Solitalea lacus: one gene and its partner. The protein of the gene in region 1 binds, or shares a complex with, the protein of each later gene. Links are inferred from orthologs where the notes say so. Each region holds a gene or a part of one and is shown on either strand. Other genes may lie near its edges. The genes, in order: secY and secA.

The links.
Region 2: the proteins of secY (region 1) and secA are in contact, whole or in part, in a crystal structure (PDB 3DIN), measured with the Thermotoga maritima proteins. The link is inferred for Solitalea lacus from one-to-one orthologs. Residues at the interface, in WP_004081795.1 of Thermotoga maritima: Glu108, Gly109, Glu110, Glu111, Ala236, Glu237, Arg238, Arg239, Ile240, Thr241, Ile242, Gln243, Tyr244, Ala245, Arg246, Arg247, Val248, Thr249, Gly250, Arg251, Arg252, Val253, Tyr254, Gly256, Ala257, Ser258, Thr259, Tyr260, Leu261, Pro262; in WP_004082002.1 of Thermotoga maritima: Glu261, Ala262, Arg263, Lys300, Ala301, Arg302, Thr303, Ile304, Ile305, Leu323, Tyr324, Asp325, Pro326, Val329, Ser330, Tyr333, Ile336, Lys340, Phe345, Val349, Glu363, Phe364, Tyr374, Ser375, Gly376, Gly377, Glu393, Ile395, Thr482, Ser483.

Annotation. Positions count from the first base shown.
Region 1 is NZ_CP091740.1:3,814,967-3,820,954, forward strand. What follows is about bases 1-2,832. They hold secY (preprotein translocase subunit SecY), read right to left. Parts: upstream 2,164-2,832; coding sequence 838-2,163; downstream 1-837. Other genes in these bases: infA (translation initiation factor IF-1), read right to left, coding at 1-32; map (type I methionyl aminopeptidase), read right to left, coding at 41-814; rplO (50S ribosomal protein L15), read right to left, coding at 2,174-2,620; rpmD (50S ribosomal protein L30), read right to left, coding at 2,625-2,804; rpsE (30S ribosomal protein S5), read right to left, coding at 2,809-2,832. Outside these bases: more of rpsE, read right to left, coding at 2,833-3,327; rplR (50S ribosomal protein L18), read right to left, coding at 3,338-3,688; rplF (50S ribosomal protein L6), read right to left, coding at 3,696-4,253; rpsH (30S ribosomal protein S8), read right to left, coding at 4,272-4,670; rpsN (30S ribosomal protein S14), read right to left, coding at 4,758-5,027; rplE (50S ribosomal protein L5), read right to left, coding at 5,033-5,581; rplX (50S ribosomal protein L24), read right to left, coding at 5,581-5,916; rplN (50S ribosomal protein L14), read right to left, coding at 5,918-5,988. UniProt on the Escherichia coli protein: The central subunit of the protein translocation channel SecYEG. Consists of two halves formed by TMs 1-5 and 6-10.
Region 2 is NZ_CP091740.1:746,957-759,180, forward strand. Bases 3,370-7,180 are described here. They hold secA (preprotein translocase subunit SecA), read left to right. Parts: upstream 3,370-3,680; coding sequence 3,681-6,980; downstream 6,981-7,180. In the rest of the region: polA (DNA polymerase I), read left to right, coding at 1-2,323; L2B55_RS03180 (helix-turn-helix domain-containing protein), read right to left, coding at 2,427-3,002; L2B55_RS03190 (SPOR domain-containing protein), read left to right, coding at 7,241-7,846; L2B55_RS03195 (M20 metallopeptidase family protein), read left to right, coding at 7,921-9,105; L2B55_RS03200 (phosphatidylglycerol lysyltransferase domain-containing protein), read left to right, coding at 9,221-11,812; L2B55_RS03205 (LutC/YkgG family protein), read right to left, coding at 11,847-12,224. UniProt on the Escherichia coli protein: Required for protein export, interacts with the SecYEG preprotein conducting channel.

The DNA of each region.
Region 1 (5,988 bases):
CCGTCCTGCTCAATTGAGGATTGTTTTGCCATTTAGTATATTATTTTTTTAATACTTCTTCAATGTAAGAGAAAGTAGATAAAACATCGGCTTTCCCGTTTGAAACTGATACAGTGTGCTCAAAGTGCGCTGAAGGCTGACGATCATGTGTGTAGATAGTCCAACCGTCATTTGCTTGTTTGACACGATGGGTACCCAAGTTGATCATTGGCTCTATCGCTATAACCAAGCCTTGTTGTAATTTAATACCAGAACCACGTTTACCGTAGTTAGGTACCTGAGGATCTTCATGCAATCGCTTTCCAACCCCATGGCCAACAAGTTCTCTTACCACTCCGTATCCATGCTTTTCAGCATGCTCTTGAACTGCAAAACCAATGTCTCCTAAGCGCATTCCAACAACAGCTTTTTCAATTGCTAATGCTAGACACTCCTTGGTAACAGTAAGTAATTGTTGCACTTCAGGGGCAATTTCACCAACCGCAAATGTGTAGGCCGAATCACCGTAAAACTTGTTTTTCAGTACACCACAATCCACAGAGATAACATCTCCCTCCTTCAACTCAGTTTTAGAAGGGAATCCATGCACCACTACTTCGTTTACCGAAATACAAAGTGATGCAGGGAATCCTCCATATCCTTTAAAAGCAGGTATTGCATTATTGTCGCGGATGAACTCCTCGGCAATTTGATCAAGCTTTAAGGAAGTTACTCCAGGCTTAATATACTTAGCAACCTCTGCTAACGTTTTTGAAACTAGTAAAGAACTTTCGCGAATGAGTTCAATCTCTTCTGCTGATTTGTAATGTACCATCCCGGCTTTCCCTCAATACGAAATTATTGAACAGCAGTAGTCTGAACCGGAGTGCGGCCCTGAATTCTGCCAGTCTTCATTAATCCATCGTAATGACGCATTAATAAATGACTTTCGATTTGTTGTAATGTATCAAGAACAACACCTACAGTTATCAATAAAGAAGTGCCACCAAAGAAGTGAGCAAATCCTGCTGTAACCTCAGCCTTCATTGCTAAAGAAGGTAAAATTGCAATAATTGCTAGAAATACTGATCCAGGGAAAGTAATACGAGATACAATCTGGTCGATAAATTCAGCTGTAGGTCTACCAGGTTTAACACCAGGAACAAACCCTCCGTTACGTTTCATATCATCAGCCATTTGAACAGGGTTAACTGAAATAGCTGTGTATAAGAAGGTAAATAGGATAATTAAAATCGCAAAAGAAGCATTGTAAGTCACAGAAGTGTAATCACGGAATGACGCCAAAATACCTTGGTTAGCTGCTTCAGGGAAGAACTGACCGATGGTTGACGGAATAAACATGATTGCTTGAGCAAAGATGATTGGCATTACACCAGCCGCATTCACTTTTAAAGGAATGTACTGACGAACACCGCCATATTGCTTATCACCTACAATACGTTTAGCATACTGTACCGGAATTTTGCGAGTACCCTGAACAATCAGGATAGCAAACATCACGATACCTAACAGAATGAGGTTTTCAATGATGAAAGTGATAACACCACCAGCACCATTTAAACGAGTTGTTAATTCTTGAAATAACGACAGCGGCAAGCGAGCAATGATACCAACCATGATAATGATTGATATACCGTTACCAATACCTTTATCAGTAATTTTCTCACCTAACCACATTACAAACATGGTACCTGCGGTAAGAACTAATACTGATGACAAGGTGAACAAAGTAGTGTTCACTAATACAGCTTCAGCAGGAACCATGGTTTTTAAATAACCGATAGCCTGCGCAGCAGTAATAACAACTGTCAGAATACGAGTAATTTTGTTGATTTGACGACGTCCACTTTCTCCTTCTTTCTGCATTTTCTGGAAAGATGGAACCGCTATAGTTAATAACTGAATAACGATTGAAGCAGAGATATATGGCATTACGCCCAATGCGAACACTGAAGCGCGAGAAAATGAACCACCCGCAAACATATTAAGCAACCCAAGAATACCTTCTTGGGCGCTTTGTTTTAAATGCGTTGGGTCAACTCCCGGTAATACGATATAAGAACCAATACGGTAAATCAACAGGAACAAGAGAGTATTTAGAATACGAGTCCTAAGATCCTCGATATGCCAGATGTTTTTAAGAGTGCTTACCAGTCGTTTCATGTATTGAAAATTACAGCTTTACAACAACACCACCTAGAGCCTCAATAGCCTGAGCAGCTTTAGTCGAGAAAGCATGAGCTTTCACTTCCAATTTAGCTTTCAGCTCACCGCGACCTAAGATTTTTACTAAATCAGATTTAGATACTAAACCATGAGTTCTCATAGCTTCATTATCAATTACTGATAAGTTAAATTTCTCAGCTAAACCTTGTAAAACATCTAAGTTGATGCCTACATATTCTACACGGTTAATGTTTTTAAAGCCAACTTTTGGCAAACGACGCTGTAATGGCATCTGACCACCTTCGAAACCAATTTTAGTTGAAGTTCCTGAACGAGATCCGGCACCTTTATGACCACGAGTAGAGGTTCCGCCTTTACCAGATCCAGTACCGCGACCGATGCGCTTGCCATGTTTTACAGAACCTTCTGCAGGTTTTAAACTACTTAAGTTCATACTATTAAATATTTTCAATTGCTACCAAATGTGATACTTGTTTCACCATTCCGATAATAGCCGGAGTAGCTTCAACCTCTACACTTTTATTAATCTTGGTCAACCCTAAAGCCACCATCGTTTTCTTTTGGCGCTCTGGACGGTCGATAACGCTCCTAATTTGAGTAATTTTGATCTTAGCCATTTCCTTAACCGTTAAATACTTTGTCCAAAGATACTCCACGTTGCTGAGCTACAGATACTGCATCACGCATTTTGGTTAATGCATCGATAGTAGCTTTAACTACGTTATGAGGGTTTGATGATCCTTTTGATTTTGCTAATACGTCAGTAATACCAGCTGATTCAAGAACCGCACGCATCGCACCACCGGCAATTACACCAGTACCGTGAGCCGCAGGCTTAATGAATACATAACCGCCTGAAAACTTACCGTACGCTTCATGAGGTACAGTACCTTTTAATACAGGAACTTTTACTAACGATTTTTTAGCATCGTCAACACCTTTTGAAATAGCTTCGGTAACCTCTTTTGCTTTACCTAAACCATAACCAACAACACCGTGCTCATCACCTACCACTACGATAGCTGAGAAACTGAAGGTACGACCACCTTTAGTTACTTTGGCAACACGTTGAATAGAAACCAAGCGATCTTTCAACTCGATTTCACTAGATTTAACTCTTTTAATATTTGCAGTTGACATCCTAGTTCAATTAAAAGTTTAATCCGCCTTCTCTCGCGCCTTCAGCCAATGATTTAACACGACCGTGGTACAGGTAACCATTACGATCAAATACTACCGTAGTAATACCTGCCGCTACAGCTTTTTCAGCGATTAATTTACCTACTAATTTTGATTGCTCTGTTTTGTTCACATTGGTAGCTAATTTATCAGCTAAAGTTGAAGCCGATACTATTGTTTTACCAGCTACATCATCAATGATTTGAGCATAGATACCTTTATTGCTACGGAATACAGTTAAACGTGGACGCTCAGTACTTCCGGCAATATTTTTTCTGATACCTTTTTTAATTCTGTCTCTACGACTTAATTTACTTGCCATGGTTCAATTATTTCTTACCAGCTGATTTACCAGCTTTTCTACGTAAAACTTCACCTTCAAATTTCACACCTTTACCTTTGTATGGCTCAGGAGCACGCAATGAACGAATCTTTGCTGCCACTTGACCGATTAACTGCTTATCGATACTTTCAAGTACGATAGTTGGGTTTTTACCTTTTTCTGCAGTGGTAGAAACTTTAACTTCAGCAGGTAATTGGAATACATAGTGGTGAGAGTATCCTAACACAAGATCAAGCGTGTTACCTTGGTTTGATGCACGGTAACCAACACCTACTAATTCTTGTGTGATTTTATATCCTTCGGTAACACCTTTAACCATGTTGTTCAACAAAGCGCGGTATAAACCGTGTAATGCTTTGTGACGTTTTTGGTCAGTTGGGCGTTCAACCAGTAATTTTCCGTCTTCAACTTTAACTGTAATATCAGTATCTATGGCTTGATTTAACTCGCCTTTAGGACCTTTTACAGTTACTACGTTCTCAGGAGATACAGTTACCTGAACGTTCGAAGCTAGTGCGATTGGTAATTTACCTATACGTGACATTTCTTCTACTTCCTCCTATTAATAAACGTAACATAATACTTCACCGCCAATTTTCTGAGTACGAGCCTCTTTGTCGGTCATAACACCTTTTGAAGTAGAAAGAATGGCAACACCTAAGCCGTTCAATACACGCGGTAGTTCATCAACACCCACGTACTGACGGTGGCCAGGTTTACTAATTCTTTCAATTTTCGTAATTGCAGAAAGATTATTAATCGGGTTATACTTTAACGCGATTTTGATAACTCCCTGAGGTCCAGCTTCTTCAAACTTAAAGTTTGCGATGTATCCTTTATCAAAAAGCACTTTCGTGATTTCCTTTTTGATATTAGATGCAGGAATTTCAACAACCCGATGGTTGGCCTTAATGGCATTCCTTACTCTGGTTAAATAGTCTGCTATTGGATCACCTAACATTTTTATAATAATTAATTCATAAAAAACGAGGCGCAAAGATACAAAGTATCCTTGTGCCTTGAAAATATTTTTATATTTTTTTCTTGATTACCAGCTAGATTTGGTTACACCTGGAATTTTACCGTGTGAAGCCATCTCGCGGAACAACACCCTTGAAATACCAAACTGACGCATGTAACCGCGTGGACGTCCGGTGATTTTGCAACGGTTATGTAAACGAACCGGAGAAGCATTTTTTGGTAATTTATCTAACGCTGCATAGTCACCTGCTGCTTTTAAAGCAGCACGTTTCTCAGCGTATTTGTCAACCAATTTCTGGCGTTTTACCTCACGGGCTTTTACTGATTCTTTAGCCATTATCCTTATTTTTTAAATGGAATTCCGAATGATTTTAACAATTCAAACGCTTCAGCATCAGTTTCAGCTGAAGTAACGAAGGTAATATCCATACCCATGATCTTATTGATTTTGTCAATGTTGATCTCTGGGAAGATGATTTGCTCGGTAACACCTAACGTGTAGTTACCTTTGCCATCAAAACCTTTATCGTTAATACCTTTGAAATCACGGATACGAGGTAAAGCCACAGCGATCAAACGATCCAAAAACTCGTACATGTTGTTGTCACGTAAAGTAACGCGAACACCTACAGGAACGTTTTTACGTAACTTAAAGTTCGAAATATCTTTTTTCGATTTTGAAGCTACCGCTTTCTGACCTGAAATGATTGTCATTTCGTCAATAGCATTGTCGATAAGTTTTTTATCAGATACCGCTGCACCAACACCTTGGCTTAAGCAGATCTTTAATAACTTAGGAACTTGCATGCTACTTTTGTATTCAAACTTCTCTTTCAAAGCAGGCACTACATCTGCAGTGTATTTTGCTTTTAATCTAGGTACGTATGACATTACTTGATTACCTCCCCTGAAATTTTAGCGTAACGCACTAATTTGCCATCAACCAATTTACGTCCAACGCGAGTTAGTTTACCTGATTTAGGATCAACTAATTTCAAGTTAGAGATATTAATAGGCGCTTCAATCTTAACGATACCACCGTTAGGATTTTTAGCATTAGGCTTAGTGTGTTTAGAAACCAAATTTGCACCTTCAACAGTTGCACGGTTTTTAGCGATATCTACAGCTAGTACTTTACCTTGAGTACCTTTCGCATCACCTGCGATAACTTTCACTAAGTCACCGGTACGGATCTTTAGCTTAGGCTGTTTTACAGTTTTCTTCATTTTATAACACCTCCGGAGCTAATGATACAATTTTCATGAATTGTTTCTCTCTCAACTCTCTGGCAACAGGGC
Region 2 (12,224 bases), 3.1 Mb from region 1 along the record:
AGCTAAATGGGAAGTAGAGCGTGTTGATCAGGTAATAGATATTTTAGGGTTATGGGGTGATGCTGTTGACAATATTCCGGGAATTCCTGGTATTGGTGAAAAAACAGCTAAGCAATTGATCCAAAAATATGGATCAATGGAAAATATTTTTGCCAATTCACATGAGCTGAAAGGCAAGCAGAAAGAAAATGTCGAAAACTTTAAAGAACAAGGTTTATTATCGAAGAAATTGGCAACTATTTTATTGGATGTTCCTATTGACTTTAATGAGGAAGTCCTTAGAGTGGAACAGCCGAGCAAAGAACTGCTTGAGCCATTGTTTGCCGAGCTTGAATTCCGCACAATAGGTCGTCGAGTATTTGGAGAGCAGTTTGTTGTTGCTGGTGGCCAGGCGCTTCAAAATCCAAATTTGCAAACAGACTTATTTGGAAATCCTGTCGGAGCAGCTCCTGTAACTATTCAGCGTCAAGAAGTTGAAGTTGAGCAAAAGGAATCTGCCTTATCAGGTTTCAAAACTATTGCCAATACTCCTCATAAATATGAAATTGCAGATACTCCTGAGAAAAGACGAGTTCTTCTAGCTAGTCTTTCAGTTCAAAAAACGTTTGCTTTTGATACTGAAACAACAGGAACAGATGCTAATAACTCTGAATTAGTAGGCCTTTCGTTTTCCTGGAAACAAGGAGAAGGATTCTATGTCCCTATTCCTGAAAATCAACAGGAGGCTCAGGTTATTGTAAATGAATTCAAGCCGGTATTGGAAAATCCTGAAATTGAAAAGATTGGTCAGAATATTAAATACGATATCCTCATTATGAAATGGTATGGTGTTGAAGTGCAGGGGCCTTTGTTTGATACCATGCTGGCTCATTATCTAATTGATGCCGATACCAGACATAACATGGATTTTCTGTCCGAATCATACCTTAATTATTCTCCTATTTCTATTACTGAATTGATAGGGAAAAAAGGAAAGGGTCAGGATAATATGCGAAATGTTTCGGTGGAAAAGGCCGGAGAGTATGCTGCTGAAGATGCCGATATTACTTTTCAATTAAAAGAAGTTTTTGAGCCTTTACTGCCTTCGCTTAATGCCGGTAAATTGGCACTTGAGGTGGAAAATCCTTTGGTCTATGTTTTGGCTGATATGGAGAAAGAGGGAATCAGGCTTGATAAGCAAGGCTTGGCAGACTACTCCAAAGAATTAGAAAGCGATATCTCTCGCCTCGAAAAACAAATCTATGAAAAGGCTGGGTTGCGATTTAATATTGCTTCGCCTAAACAGTTGGGAGAAGTATTGTTTGAAAAGCTTCAACTTGATCCGAAAGCAAAAAAAACCAAAACAGGACAGTATCAAACCGGAGAAGATGTGTTAACTGCACTTGCCTCAAAACATGAAATGGTGCAGGATGTCCTGGATTTTCGTCAACTACAAAAACTGAAATCAACCTATGTTGATGCATTGCCGTTGATGATCAACCCTAAAACCGGGCGCGTTCATACTTCATTTAATCAGGCTGTTGCTGCCACAGGTAGGTTGAGTTCCAATAATCCTAATTTGCAGAATATCCCTATTCGTACAGAAAAAGGGCGTGAAGTTCGTAGGGCGTTTATTGCCAAAAATGATGATTATGTGCTTCTTTCTGCCGATTATTCTCAAATAGAGCTTCGTATTATTGCTGAGATCAGTAAGGATGAAGGAATGATGGATGCTTTCATTCAAGGTTATGATATTCACCGGGCAACGGCTGCGAAAGTTTATGGCGTGACACTGGATGAAGTTAATTCAGATCAACGTCGTAATGCTAAGGCTGTTAACTTTGGTATTATCTACGGACAATCGGCTTTTGGTTTGTCACAAAGTTTGGGCATTCCGCGCAAGGAGGCTTCTGAAATCATTGAACAATACTTCAATCAATACCCTGGTATTAAAAAGTACATGAGCGATATGGGGCAATTTGCACGTGAAAACGGCTATGTAGAAACTATTCTAGGAAGACGTCGATACCTGCGGGATATAAACTCTGCTAACGCCATGGTCCGTGGTTTTGCTGAACGAAATGCTATTAATGCTCCAATTCAAGGTTCGGCTGCTGATATGATTAAAGTTGCCATGATCAATATTCATAAGGAACTAAAATCAATGAAAGTGGATACCCGAATGATTCTGCAGGTGCATGACGAGTTGGTGTTTGATGTTCCTAAAACAGAGATTGAAAAAGTACGTCCGGTAATTGAAGATTTAATGAAATCAGCAATTAAAATGCAGGTGCCTATTTTAGTTGAAAGTGGAATAGGTCAAAACTGGCTTGAAGCACACTAAGGTATTTGTTGCAGAGTTTGGATACGTAATAAAAGGCTGTCTCCTATGTTTGCTTTGTCAAATGTAGGAGACAGCCTCATTTTTATATTCTTGTTGATATGCTTTAATTGTTTTCGAAAAAATAAACAATTAGCATTAAGGCACTTTCATCACTTATAGTACGCGGGTTATGGCTGATCCGGCCATTAAAGAGCATTGAATCTCCTTCGTTCAGTTCAATCACCTGGTCCGGGAAAACATATTCAACTTTCCCCTTTAAAATATATTTGTACTCAAACGCTTCTGTTTCAACCATCTGACGCTGAGCATCTTTGCTTAATTCTAATAAAACGATGTCAACAGTGGTGTTCTTTAAAGACTTGGTGAAAATGCGTTTATAGAAAAAGCCTTTAGCTAACTCCTTTTCAAATGCTTCATATTCGTTTTTGCGTTTAACTAAAATTAATGAAGTATTATTGTTTTGCCCAATACCTTTAAAAAACTGGTTCAAATCAACTTCTAAGGCTGATACAATATCAAGCAGTACCATTAATGAAGGTATTGTTCGATTGTTTTCAATCTGTGAAATAAGGCCTTTGCTTACATTGGCTTTATCAGCCAGTTCTTGCAAGGTCATGCCTCTTTCTTTACGGTAATCTCTTATTTTAGTGCTAATTTGAATCAACAAATGTTCTTCCATTAGTTTTGTTTAATATTTATAAACGAACAAAATTAACCTTCAAGTGCTAATCATTCAACTTTAAAACAAATCAATTTTGGTTTCTAGAGGATAATGATCTGATAACCGGTAGGGTTATACCTTGTATGTCTCAATATTCCAAACATGTTTCTTGGTAACAAAATAAAATAATCAATTCGTTTTTGTTGGCCATCAAAGTCGTAGGTATATGCCGAGTTGCCTGTATCCTGCCATTTATTCCTAATGACATCAAATGCGATATCGTCATGACTGATACTTAAATAACCGGCAAAAATAACTGGATTGTCAGAGCTTTGGCCTCTTTAGTTAAAGTGTTAAGAACCTCCATCGCTTTCGGTCATTTCAATAAAAGCAAAATTTAAGATGAGCCATTTTCAATTTTCTCTAACCGAAATACATATGGTTCATGTTAGTAATTAGTTCATAATCTTAAGGTTGGTGCTATTCCTAAATCTACTCAGCGCACTATTAATATCCTGCAGCGCAATGAAGTCGGCTGACAAATTTGGTGTCGTTTGTAAAGTGTAAAACTTTAAAACCTTATAAACGCTAATAAGTAAAAAACATTAACTTTACCCCTTTGTATAGTGTCAAATTGTCGGTAAAATTCAATTGGCTCGATACTTGATTTTTTATCGCAGTTAAATTTTAAGAAGAATGTTAAGTTTTTTAACGAAACTATTCGGCAGCAAGTCGGAAAGAGATATTAAAGCTTTGCTCCCAATAGTTGAGCAGATTAAGGCAGAATACTCAAAGCTTTCAAGCCTAAGTCATGATGAACTCAGGGCGAAAACCATTGAGTTTAAAAAAAGAATTGCAGACTTTTTAAGTGAAATTGATGCACAAATCGACAATCTTCAGAAAGAAGCTGAAGACTTGAGTTTGGGTGTTAATGAAAAAGTTGCCATCTATGACAGAGTTGATAAATTAAAGAAAGAACGCGATCAGCAATTGGAAATAGTGTTGATGGAAGTTCTGCCAGAAGCATTTGCCGTTGTTAAAGAAACTGCGCGTCGTTTTACCGAGAATAGTGAAGTTGAAGTAACGGCTACTCAGGCTGATAGAGAATTAGCTGCTCGTAAAAGCAATGTAATTATTAACGGCGACAAAGCTATTCACAAAAATACTTGGATTGCAGCAGGTAACGAAGTTACATGGAACATGGTACATTATGACGTTCAGTTGTTTGGAGGTACTGTATTGCACCAGGGTAAAATTTCTGAAATGGCAACCGGTGAAGGTAAAACCCTTGTTGCTACTTTGCCTGCTTATTTAAATGCACTTGCCGGCCAAGGAGTGCATATTGTAACAGTAAACGATTATCTGGCTCGTCGTGACAGTGAATGGATGGGGCCTTTATATGAGTTTCATGGTTTAACGGTTGATTGTATTGATAAACATCAGCCTAACTCAGAGGAACGTCGTAAAGCATATTTATCTGATATTACTTTTGGTACCAACAACGAATTCGGCTTTGATTATCTGCGCGATAACATGGCACGTAATCCTGATGAATTGGTTCAACGCAAACTTCACTTTGCAATGGTGGATGAGGTTGACTCAGTTTTGGTAGACGATGCCCGTACTCCATTGATTATTTCAGGTCCTATTCCTCGTGGGGATCAGCATGAGTTTTATGATCTTAAGCCACGTATTGAGCGTTTGGTAAATGCTCAAAAAAACGCGGTAAACGGCTTTTTAACTGATGCTAAAAAAATGCTGGCTGAAAATAAAGCTGACCAAGGCGGTTTGGCTTTGTTACGTGCCTTCCGTGGCTTGCCTAAAAATAAAGCCCTGATCAAGTTTTTAAGTGAGCAAGGTATTCGCCAGGTTTTACAAAAAACAGAAAACTATTACTTGCAGGATCAGCAAAAGGAAATGCCTAAAGCTGATGCTGAACTATATTTCGTTATCGACGAAAAGCATAATTCAATTGAACTTACTGAAAAAGGTATTGAAATGATTACCGCCAATGGCGAGGATCCTCATTTCTTTATTATGCCTGATGTAGGTTCTGAGATTGCTGAAATCGAAAAATCTTCGTTAAGTGACGATGAAAAAGTAGCCAAAAAAGATGAGTTGATGCGTGACTTCTCTATTAAATCGGAGCGTATTCACTCAATCAACCAATTATTAAAGGCTTATACTTTGTTCGAGAAAGATGTAGAATACATTATTGATGAAGGCAAAGTAAAAATAGTTGACGAGCAAACTGGCCGTATTATGGAAGGTCGTCGTTATTCAGACGGTTTGCACCAAGCTATTGAAGCTAAAGAAAATGTTAAGGTTGAAGATGCCACTCAAACATTTGCTACCATTACGTTGCAGAATTATTTCCGTATGTACCATAAACTGTGTGGTATGACCGGTACTGCAACGACAGAAGCTGGTGAGTTCTGGCAAATCTATAAACTTGATGTTGTTGAAGTTCCTACCAATAAAGGAATTCAACGCAAAGACCAAGAAGACCTTGTTTATAAAACTGCTCGCGAAAAATATAACGCTGTAGTAGATGAAATTGTAAAGTTAACTCAAATAGGCCGTCCGGTGCTTGTGGGTACTACTTCTGTTGAGATTTCAGAGTTATTAAGCCGTATGCTTAAGTTACGTGGTATCAAGCACAACGTACTGAATGCCAAATTACACCAACGTGAGGCGGAAATTGTGGCTGAGGCAGGACAGGCAGGTACAGTAACTATTGCTACCAACATGGCTGGTCGTGGTACCGACATTAAGTTAGGTCCAGGTGTTAAAGAAGCCGGAGGTTTAGCCATCATCGGTACGGAGCGTCATGAGTCGCGCCGCGTTGACCGTCAGTTACGTGGTCGTTCTGGTCGTCAAGGTGACCCTGGTTCTTCCCAATTCTTCGTTTCATTGCAGGATGAGTTAATGCGCTTGTTCGGATCAGAGCGTATTGCAGCACTGATGGACAAAATGGGCTTAGAAGAAGGTGAAGTAATTCAGCACTCAATGATTACCAAGTCTATTGAGCGTGCTCAGAAAAAAGTAGAAGAAAACCATTTCGGTACACGTAAACGTTTGTTGGAGTACGACGACGTGATGAATTCTCAACGTACCGTTATCTATAGCAAACGCCATAATGCATTATTTGGCGAGCGTTTAGAGGTTGATATTGACAACATGATCTTCGATACAGTTGAAGAACTTGTTCAACAATATCGCGAGGATAAAAATTTTGAAGGCTTTAAGCTAGATTTGCTTCGTGTGTTCGCTTATCACACCGAGATGGCTGATAAAGAATTCTTGGATGAAAACACCGACAATGTGGTTTTGTCAGTTTATCAACAGATTGCTGATCACTATCGCCGTAAATCAGAATTTATTGCTCAAAATGCATATCCGGTAATTAAAGATGTATTTGAGACCAGAGGAGATGTAATTGAAAACATTGTTGTTCCGTTCTCTGATGGTGTTCGTGGCGTTCAGATTCCGGTTAGCTTGAAGAAAGCTTACGAAACAAATGGTATCGAGGTAGTTAGAGCGTTTGAGCGTTCTGTATTGCTTTATACAATTGATGATGCTTGGAGAGAGCACTTGCGTGAAATGGATGAGCTGAAACAGTCTGTTCAAAACGCTGTTTATGAACAAAAAGATCCATTGTTAGTGTATAAATTTGAATCGTTCAATTTATTTAAACAACGTATTTCAAATATTAACAAAGAGGCGCTTGATTTCTTGTTTAAAGGAACTATTCCGATGGGAGAACCAGAAGAAGTTCAGGAAGCAGCTCCTGTTCAACGTACTGACTTAAGCAACTTACAGGCAAGTCACCCTGAGTTCCATGACAACGGTGGACATTTGCCAGAAGATTTAGCGGGTGAAATTTCAGTTAAACAACACCCTGTACGTGTTGAACCTAAAATCGGACGTAATGATCCTTGTCCTTGCGGAAGTGGCAAAAAGTATAAAAACTGTCACGGAGCAGGTCTGGCTTAAAAGTTGATTTTAATTATGATAGAAGTACGATTTTAGATTTATCCAGTAAAGCTAAAATCGTACTTTGTTTTTGAGGTATTAAGACTGAACTTTGTTAAATTGTATGTGAATTAATTAAATCAGACTGCGTTTGTTGATTAAACTGAAATCTTTCCATGAAAATAATGCTTTAATCAAGTATACGTTGTAATTCTAAATCCTATCTTCAGTAAATGTTAAGCGGAAAACACATAATATCAATTGTTGCAATGTTTCTGTTAATGAGTACAATAGTTTATGCTCAGCAAAAACCAACTAAGTCAACTACGAAGCCTGCCACCACAAAGCCAGCCACCTCAACACCGGCAAAGCAAAATGCACCAGCCGGTAAGCCTGCAACAACAAAAGACAAATCAACATTAATACCCCAGACCAAACCGGAGCGGTCGCCAGTTGAAACTCCAAAAAAAGTTCAGATAGATGATAACTCAGGATTTGAAAATACTTCAAACTCACGGGATACTATCCTAATGTCGAATGTTGATGTTGTTGCGCAGCCAGGTATAAATGAATTGTTGTCAAAACGAATTGAAATTAATCGCAAGCCACCAGCATTCGGTTATAGATTACAAATTTATTCAGGTCCTAACCGTAATGAAGCGTATAGTTTGCAAATTAAGTTTGCACTTAAGTTTCCTGAATTAGGAAGCTATTTAAGTTATCAAATGCCTAACTACAAGCTTCGTGTAGGGGATTTTGCTACCCGTGCAGATGCTGAAAAGGTAAAGAAACTCCTTGATAAGGAATTTGATGTTGCATTTATTGTATCTGATAAACTAAACCCTCAAAAGGTTTATCAGGAGGGCGAGACTGAATTACCCCAATAAGCTTCATTGATCTTAATAGCCTTTAGGCTTTACTTTTGAAATAAATAAATAATAACCAACTTTCTTCCCCAAATATGTTGAAGGAAAAAATACAGACCTTGGCAAAGGATATTCATCAGGAAACCATTGCCAATCGTCGTCATATACATGCGAACCCTGAGCTTTCATTTAAAGAATTCAAAACCAGTGAATTTATTGCTTCCAAATTGACTGAATGGGGTATCCCATTTGAGAAAAAAGCAGGAACTGGCCTTGTGGGGTTAATTAAGGGCGAAAAGCCTTCTGATAAAGTATTGGCATTACGTGCTGATATGGATGCTTTACCCATTGTAGAGACCAATGAGGTGGAATACAAGTCGAAGAATGAAGGAGTTATGCATGCTTGCGGACACGATGTACACAGTGCTTCTTTGTTAGGTACTGCCAAAATCCTTTCTCAGTTAAAGACAGAGTTTGGTGGAACTGTGAAACTGATTTTTCAACCGGGAGAAGAGTTGCTGCCCGGGGGAGCAAGTATTATGATTAAAGAAGGAGTGCTTGAAAACCCGGCACCTCAAGGCATCATTGGCCAACATGTTATGCCATTGATCGATGCCGGAAAAGTAGGTTTTCGTTCAGGGCAATACATGGCCTCAACGGATGAGTTATACATTACGGTAAAAGGCAAAGGCGGGCACGGAGCGCAACCGCATATGAATGTTGATCCCGTGCTGATTTCGGCTCATATTATTGTTGCTCTTCAGCAGGTAATAAGTCGAATTGCCGATCCTCGGCTTCCTTCAGTATTGTCTATAGGTAAGGTCATTGCTAATGGCGCGACCAATGTGATTCCTAATGAAGTGAATATGGAAGGAACATTCCGTACACTTGATGAGAGCTGGCGGAAGGAAGCCCACAAGCGAATGAAGAAAATGGCTGAAGGTATTGCCGAAAGTATGGGCGGTAGCTGTGAGTTTACTATTGCCCATGGTTATCCTTTCTTGGTAAATGAAGAGAAGTTGACTCAAAGAGCAAGAGCAGCGGCGGAAGAATATTTAGGTAAAGAAAATGTTCTGGATCTTGATATATGGATGGCAGCAGAGGACTTTGCCTATTACTCTCAAGTTACTAATGCATGTTTTTACCGTTTAGGAACCCGAAACGAAGCAAGAGGAATCACTTCATCGGTGCATACTCCTACCTTTGATATTGATGAAACTGCATTAGAAACGAGTACGGGGTTAATGGCTTATATGGCATTGAAGGAACTGGAAAGTTAGTATTCCTAAAAAAATTTAAGGAAGGAAAAGGAATAAGCGTTGATTCTTATTCCTTTTCTTTTTGTATAAAAGGGCAATTAAACCTAATTTGTGTTTAAGACATGCTTGAGAACAAATGCCTTTGCAAAAGTTTCACAACCAATTTTTGGCCTTTTTAAGAAGAATACACTGGAAAGAGCTTGTTGCTATCTTATTCATTTTATTAGGTGTTTATTTCTTTCGCCAAGAGCGGCACGAGCTACGTTCTCTATCCCTGTTTATAAAAAAAGCCGATCAATATTGGATCTCTGTTGGGGTAATCCTTACCGCGGTATACATCTTTCTTCAATCGGGTTTGCTTTTATACTGTTTTAAGGCGGTGAAAGCAGATTTGCCATGGCCTGCTAGCATTCTCCTTTTCTTAAAGCAAAATTTCATTAGTATTTTTCTTCCCGGAGGAGGTGTTACTACTTTTGCCTACCTTCCTGCAATGCTCCGGAAAGAGCGTATTGAGCGGCATAAAATATACCTTGCCGGCGGATTGCAAGGCTTTATTGGAATCTTTACCGTTATTTTGGTGGGTCTTCCGGTTATCTTTTATGCCTTACTAACCCATCAAGCTGTTGTAAGTGAAACAAACATTTTTGTTGGAACGGCTGCCTTAAGCCTTTTGCTAATTCTACTATTTTTAACATTTAGGCGAAGAGGGAAAATACAGAATTTCCTGATGAAAGTTTTTCCAAAGGCGGAAACGTTTTTAGAAGAAATTCTAATCATCGAACTTTCCGCATCTAAGCTAATCGTTGCTACTTTGTTTTCAGTTTTGGTAGAATTTTGTGGCATTGTTCATTTATATATTGCCATGTTGGCAAGTGGGACCGATGCCTCATGGGAAGCCGCATTTACCGCCTATATTGTTTCAACACTATTTCTAATTTTTTCCCCTTTATTGAAAGGGTTAGGTGCTGTTGAATTATCCATTTCTTACATACTAAAATTATACGGTTATAATACATTACAAGCTGTCGAAATAGCCTTGCTCTATCGTTTACTTGAGTTTTGGCTGCCTTTAGTAGCGGGTATCATTGCCTGGGCATGGAAAGGGAAGAATCTCTTTTTGAGGCTAGCTCCTCCTTTATTAATCTTCCTCTTGGGAACGGTAAATATATTTTCAGTACTTACCCCTCCAATTGCCTCCCGGTTACATTTGCTGAAAGAGTACATTCCATTGGAATCTATTCATGCATCAAATTGGCTGGTAATCTTACTGGGCTTAGTTCTTATCGTTACGGCAGCCTTTCTTATTAGAGGATTAAAAGGAGCCTGGTGGCTGGCAATTGCTGTTTCTGCTCTTTCTTTGATAGGGCATCTTACAAAGGCACTTGACTATGAGGAGGCTACTTTATCCTTATTTGTAATCATTGTATTGTATTCGTCCCGTAAACAATATCGTTTAAGGAGTGATCCTCGCTTTATAAACATCGGCACCGTAACTGGTATCGCCACATTAATTACAGTTCTAATTTTTGGTTCGATTGGGTTTTATTGGTTGGATGAAAAACATTTTGGTCTCGATTTCAGCCTTTGGCAATCGATTCGCTATGCATTTACTAATTTTTTGTTGATACAAAATGACTTGCAACCCATCACTCATTTTGGAACAGAGTTTATAATGTCGATCAGAGTTTTAGGAATTGGAGCCTGGGCTTTTTTTCTCTATACTGTATTTCGGCCCTATCTTTCTGCGACATTTTTTAAATCCCAAGACTATGAAAAAGCCTTTTTTTGGATAAATCAATATGGTTCATCTCCTGTAGATTATTTTAAAGCTGATGCTGACAAATTGTTGTTTTTCTCCAATGAAAATGAAGGCTTTATTGCTTATAGAGTTGCCAACGGTTTTGCAATTGTATTGGAAGAGCCTGTTTGTTTAGAAGAACATAAGCTTAAGTTTCTGATTGAGTTTGACCAGTTCTGTATTAAAGAAGGATTAAAGCCTGCTTTTTACAGGATTGATGAGGAGAGTTTATACCATTTCTCTACGTTGAAAAAAAAGAAACTGCTTATTGGACAGGAGGCGGTGATGGATATTAACAGTTTTAGCTTGGAAGGAAAACAAAACAAAGCGCTGCGCAACTCATTGAATAGTTTGCAAAAAAAAGGATATCAGACCCGGGTCCACAAAGCACCACATACGAGGCAATTCATTAATGAATTAAAAGCAGTATCTGATGAATGGCTCAAGGCCTATGATAAAATTGAAATTACTTTTTCCCAAGGTATGTTCAATCCATCCTTAATTAGCCAACAGGAGGTGATTGCGGTTCACGATGAAGCAAACAAAACAGTAGCTTTTTTGACCATCATCCCGGATTACACTCCTGATGAATGCACATACGATTTAATTCGTAAAACGGCGGATGCGCCCGGAGGATGTATGGATGCATTGATCATAAAATTAACCGAATACGCGAAAGAAAGTGGTTCCCATTACCTGAACCTTGGCCTGGTGCCCATGTCGGGTATTGACCAGCCGGAAAGCACAGCAGAGCGGTTGGTAAAATACGCCTATGAAAAAATCAGCAGATTCAAACACTACCAAGGTCTGCGAGAATTTAAAGAGAAATATGCGTCGCAATGGCTTAATAAATATCTCATCTATGAAAATGATTTTGACTTGGTACAACTTCCTGCTGCATTACGGAAGGTTATGGAACCGGCTTCCTAGGTGTGATGATTCCCGTTTGGTTTCCTTGTTTGACTTAATTAGTCAGTATTACCGTCAAGCTTCTGGCGCCATGAGCTCCAATTACTAACGATTGCTCGATGTCTGCAGTTTTTGACGGACCTGAAATGAAAACACCATAGTTAATCTCTGCCACTTTTTCATATGCATAGTGCATATTAGCAACGATATTTTCTTTCTTTAGTACCAATAGGAGATGTTGTGTTATAAATGGAAGTGCCCTGTGAAGCATGTTTTTCTCCGGTAGCCATACTGCTCCATTCTCGGCTACACCAATTACTCCTTCCAAAATCGCAAGATCTATTTTCTCCAAAAGGTAATGAGGACAGTCTTCGTTTACATCAATAGTTGAATAAACTATTGATGACGCTATTTTGTGAGTATCAGAAAACCG